DNA from 2 places in the Pedococcus sp. P2_E2 genome. Region 1 is predicted to be linked to the other one. Evidence: riboswitches for the same ligand, from Rfam matches in the RefSeq annotation. Region 1 holds a riboswitch; the other holds the start of a gene.
What was found. A riboswitch is a leader RNA that binds a small molecule or an ion and turns the genes downstream of it on or off. The one in region 1 is predicted to bind cyclic di-AMP.

Region 1 (2,448 bases):
AAGCGTTCGAGCACCGCAGCCTGCAGCGCCGGGCCACCCTGGGCCAGGCCGAGCGCGATCAGGCGGTGCGCGTCGAACGAGTTCGCTCGCAGCTGCTTGTCGACGACGATCTCCACCCCGTCGGGACGTCCCATCACGGCAGGTCGCTCGGCGATCTCACGAGCCCCTGCCAGGTCGGTGCCGTACCGCTGCGCCAACCACGCGAGGACCGTCTCCCCCTTGCCGTGCGCGACGTGGTGGTCGAGCTCGAAGGCGTGGTAGGTCACGGTGACCTCGGCCGGGTGCGCACTCTCGGCGATCGCCATCTCCAGCCGTCGCTTGCCGATGTAGCACCACGGGCAGACCACGTCCGCCCAGACATCGATCTCCACGGCGTGGGGGTGGAGGGCGTCAGTGGGGTGTGCGTCGTTCATCCGTCCATCCTCACACGACCGCGCAACCCGAGGTATGCCGCACGGACGGCCCCGTGCGGAGTGACCCCGCGGCATACCTCGAACTGGGCGGGACTGGGCGGGACGGGGCGGGACTGGGTGGGACGGGGTGGCGACTGGGGGGACTGGGTCGGGACGAAACGCCGCAGGCCCCCACCCGCCGAAGCGGGAGGGGGCCTGCGGACCGTGGCTTGGCGCTGTGGCCAACCTCAGGTCAGGGGCGACCGTAGGTGACGTTCGAGGACCAGATGGAACGCAGCGCGACGGCCTGGCCGCTGCGCGGGGAGTCCCACATCATGCCGTTCCCGGCGTAGATGCCCACGTGGTAGGCGGGGCTGCCGAAGAACACGAGGTCACCCGGCTGCGGGTTCGACACGCGGGTGGTGGCTGCGCGCTGGGCGTCGGCGGTGCGCGGCAGGCTGATGCCGACCTTGCCGAAGACGTACTGCGTGAAGCCGGAGCAGTCGAAGCCGGTCGACGGGCTGGTGCCGCCGTAGGAGTACATCAGGCCTTCGTACTGGGCCGCGATGCCGAGCACGCCACCGGCAGCCGGCTTCAGGCTGGTGAAGTCCTTGCGGGCCGTCGAGCGGCTCGCGGTGCGGTCGCTCGTGCGGGCCGCGACGGGCACGACGACGGGCTTTGGCTTGGGCTTGGCGGTCGCCTTGAAGCCGATGACACCGAAGGTGTTGGTCGCCGTCGGGGCTGCGGTCTCGGGCGCCTGCACCGCGACGGGCGCGCTGACAGTGGCGCTCTTGGCCACCGAGGAGGGGCTGGCCGAGGCGGCAGACGCGGGAAGGGCGAACGAGGCGACGAGACCACCGGAAGCGGCGATGACCGCAGAGGTCTTGACTGCGGGCTGCGCGGCGCTGGCCACGATGTCCGACAACTCGGAAACGGGATTGAAGCGACCCGGCGCGCGGTGGCGGCCAGAACTGTGTGAAGCCACGATGGATGAACCTCCGGCGCCTACGAGGTGAGCTGTCGGGTTCGGGTGGAGGTAGATCACCCGGCCTCCACGGTTGTCGCCCGACCTTGCGGGCGCGTGCGTGGAGACTTAACCCCAAGGACCATCTCGTGAAGAGAAGGCCCAAAGTTGGGTCCCCCGCTCCTGCCAAGCGGTTTGTACTGATGACTCGGGCGTGGTGACAGGACTAGGCGTTCCACATCGAGCCGGTCCACCCAGGGGGCGAGTGAACCGCAGCCACCGTACACAAGCCGCCTGGGAATGTCACATTGAGGTCACGGCAGCCCCAAGAAAGTCCAAGCCCACGTCTGGTCCGCCTGCGCCCTCGTGCTCAGGAAGCGCGGAACTGACCAAAGACCGGACCCGCCGAAGCGCTCAGATGAGCGCGCCTGTCGAACCTGCGCCCCGTCAGGCGCCTCGCAGGCCCCTTGGTCAGACCAAGGCGCCGAACACGTGCTGGGCCACCTCGTCGGGCAGCGAGACACCGGTGGACTCCGGCGCGCCCTCGCGGACCGCCACCACGCGGCCGTCGGCGCGGTGCACCCGCACGCGCTCGCCGGGCAGCAGGCGCGCGACGGTGAGCAGGCTCAGCGCCTCGTGGTCGACCTGGACCGGCTCGCCGATGCGGCGCACGAGCACCGTCTCGGGAGAGTCGCCGGCCAGCTCGGTCAGGGTGCGCAGCCCGAAGCGGAAGTCCTCGGTCGGCTCTTCCTCGCCCAGCTCGTCGAGGCCCGGGATGGGGTTGCCGTACGGCGAGTCGTGGTGGTCCTTGAGCATCGCGAGGATCTTGCGCTCGACCCGCTCGGACATCACGTGCTCCCAGCGGCAGGCCTCGTCGTGGACGTACTCCCACTCCAGGCCGATGACGTCGACCAGGAGGCGCTCGGCCAGCCGGTGCTTGCGCATGACCCGGGTGGCGAGCAACCGGCCGTGGTCGGACAGCTCGAGGTGGCGGTCGCCGGCGAGGCTGAGCAGGCCGTCGCGCTCCATCCGCGCGACGGTCTGGGAGACGGTCGGCCCGGAGTGCCCGAGACGCTCGGCGATGCGAGCGCG
Region 2 (2,448 bases), on a different contig from region 1:
CCGACGAGGGGACTTGAACCCCTAACCCCTTGTTTACAAGACAAGTGCGCTGCCAATTGCGCCACGCCGGCCTGCCTGCCGCAGCAGACGGCGACGATGGTACCGGCGCGGGCGCCCTCGTCGAGAATTCCTGACCACCACACGGCAACCAGTGCCAGGGGGACAGCACCTGTTGCCACGTGGACGTCACGAATCGCCGCTCAGGCTGGTCGGTGACCATCCCGGAGCAACACGTCGCACCGGCGCACCGGCGCACGGGCTCACCGGCTCACCGGCTCACCGGCTCACCGGCGCGGTGGGTCAGCGGGCGTTGAGGTAGCTCTGCAGGGTCCGCACGGTGGCGCGGTCGAGCGAGTGCGAGCCGTTCTTCCGGGCGCCGATCTTCGCCTGCAGGGCGGCGACCGTCTTCGGGCCGATCACGCCGTCGGGCGCCGAGCCGACCTTGCGCTGCAACGCCTTGACGTCGGCGCGCGACAAGGTGCCGTTGACCGAGCCCCCGACCCAGCGCTCGATGGCGGCGTTCGTCTTCGGTCCGCGGATGCCGTCGACCACCAGCCTGCCCGCGGACGACCGTGCAGAGGAGGTCGCGGGGGCCTTGCGCACCACCGACCGCGACGCGGCTGTCTGCGTCGTGGTCGACCCGGCGTTGACCGCCCCGCCGTTGGCGCGGGTCAGTCCGGCCCGGGCCCCACAGGTCGGCCAGGCACCGGGCCCCTGGGAGGAGAGGACCTTCTGGGCGACCGAGATCTGCTGGGCCTTGGAGGCTCGGTTCGCGGTCGCGGCATAGCGCTCACCGCCGAAGGCATCCCAGGTGCGGTCGGAGAACTGCAGTCCGCCGTAGTAGCCGTTGCCCGTGTTGATGGCCCAGTTCCCACCGCTCTCACAGGCGGCAACCCGGTCCCAGACGGTCGATGCCGACGCGGAGGTCGCGGTCGCCATGCCTCCCGCGACGGTGGCGACACCGGCGACGGCGACACCGGTCACTCGACGGCGGACGGGGTTGACCTTCCGAGCAGAGTGCTTCGGGGCATAGAACATGGCGGGGGGGTTCCTCTCCTGACCGGCGCCTGCGGGGTGAGCTGTCGGGTTCGGGCTGTCAGGTGCCCGGTCGGCCGGAGCCGACTTCACCCCAAGGCCACCGTGGTGGCCGAATTGGGTCCCCCGTCCTCGTCTGCCCGGAGATCTTCCGGCAAGACATCCACCTGACGAGGCTCGGCGCGGTGGATGTGCATGGCTGATTGGGTATGCCGTGTGCAGTTGTGAGAGCGCATTTGCGCAGGTTGTCCACCGTAGAGGGCACTGACCCCGGCGACAAGCAATTCGGACACATTGACGGCAGCCCGCCGCCGGCTGTCGATCGCCGAAGGTCACCCGGTGCCGTTGATCAGCGCCGGCGGGCCCGCCGCTTCTGCACCATGCGGTGGTCGAACGGCGCGGCCATGAACTCCCCCAGCACGCTGCCGGCCGCGATCGCGAGCAGCACCGCCATCGCCCCGAGCAGGGTGGTCAGCCCGCCCTGGAGGGACAGGCTCCCGGAGTTGGCCGACGAGCCGTTCACCATCTCGTAGAGCCCTCGGAAGATGGCCAGACCCGGCAACAGTCCGTAGGACGCGGGCACGACGAGCACCATGGCCGGGGCACCCATGCGCAAGGCGAGCAGTCGGCCGGCACATCCCAGCACGATGGCCGCGCTGCCGGCCGCCGCGAGCTGGCCGAGCCCTTCGACCCGGGACACCGCGAGTGACACGGCGACCCCGACGGCGCAGAGCAGCCCGCACGGGATGACCAGCAGCCGCCGGCTCCGCAGCGACACCGCGCCGGCCACGCCCACGACGAACGCTCCCACCACGGCCAGCACCACGGGGGCGTCGAGTGCCCGCGTCGCCATGATCGAGGGTGAGGCGAGCTCGAGGTCGAAAGCACTGGTCAGCGCGAACGTCAGGGACAGGCCCGTGGCCACCCCCAGGATGATCCCCGCCGTCGTCAGGAAGACGGCGAACATCCGGCCCGCACCCGTGACCGAGTAGCCCGAGATCGCGTCCTCGAACGCGGAGGCGACCGTCCGACCCGGGAGGAGCACCGTGATCCCACCGGCCACGATGAAGGCGAAGTCGGATGACGACACGGGCAGCCAGCCCGCAGCACCCAGGCTGAAGGCGCCCCACGCGATCGTCGTCGCCAGGAAGCCGCCGATGGCGCACTGGTAGAAGTCCGGGAGGCCTCCGCGGCCGAGGACGCGGGCGGCATACCCCACCAGGAGGGCCGAGATCCCCGCAACCAGGGCAGCGACCACACCGGCGCCGAGCATGACGGCGATGGCCGCGGCGAGCAGCCCGAGGGAGCCACGAACCGTCCACTTGGGCCAGAACCGAGGCGCGCGCCGGATCTCGCGCAGCTGCTCTGCCGCCGCCTCCCGGTCGTACGAGCCGGCGACGAGGTTCTCCACGA

Region 2: it holds a riboswitch for cyclic di-AMP, as region 1 does, so the genes downstream of both, AC1DWR_RS19355 (transglycosylase family protein) here and AC1DWR_RS09310 (C40 family peptidase) in region 1, are expected to answer to the same signal.

The regions. Positions count from the first base shown of each region.
Region 1 is NZ_JBFUEM010000003.1:219,154-221,601, forward strand. Features, by position in the region: gene AC1DWR_RS09305 (DsbA family oxidoreductase) at 1-413, opposite strand, end outside; gene AC1DWR_RS09310 (C40 family peptidase) at 646-1,317, opposite strand; cyclic di-AMP (ydaO/yuaA leader) riboswitch at 1,380-1,581, opposite strand; gene AC1DWR_RS09315 (iron-dependent transcriptional repressor DtxR) at 1,828-2,448, opposite strand, start outside.
Region 2 is NZ_JBFUEM010000012.1:29,659-32,106, forward strand. Features, by position in the region: tRNA gene AC1DWR_RS19350 (tRNA-Thr) at 1-71, opposite strand, end outside; gene AC1DWR_RS19355 (transglycosylase family protein) at 301-1,038, opposite strand; cyclic di-AMP (ydaO/yuaA leader) riboswitch at 1,050-1,202, opposite strand; gene AC1DWR_RS19360 (threonine/serine exporter family protein) at 1,385-2,448, opposite strand, start outside.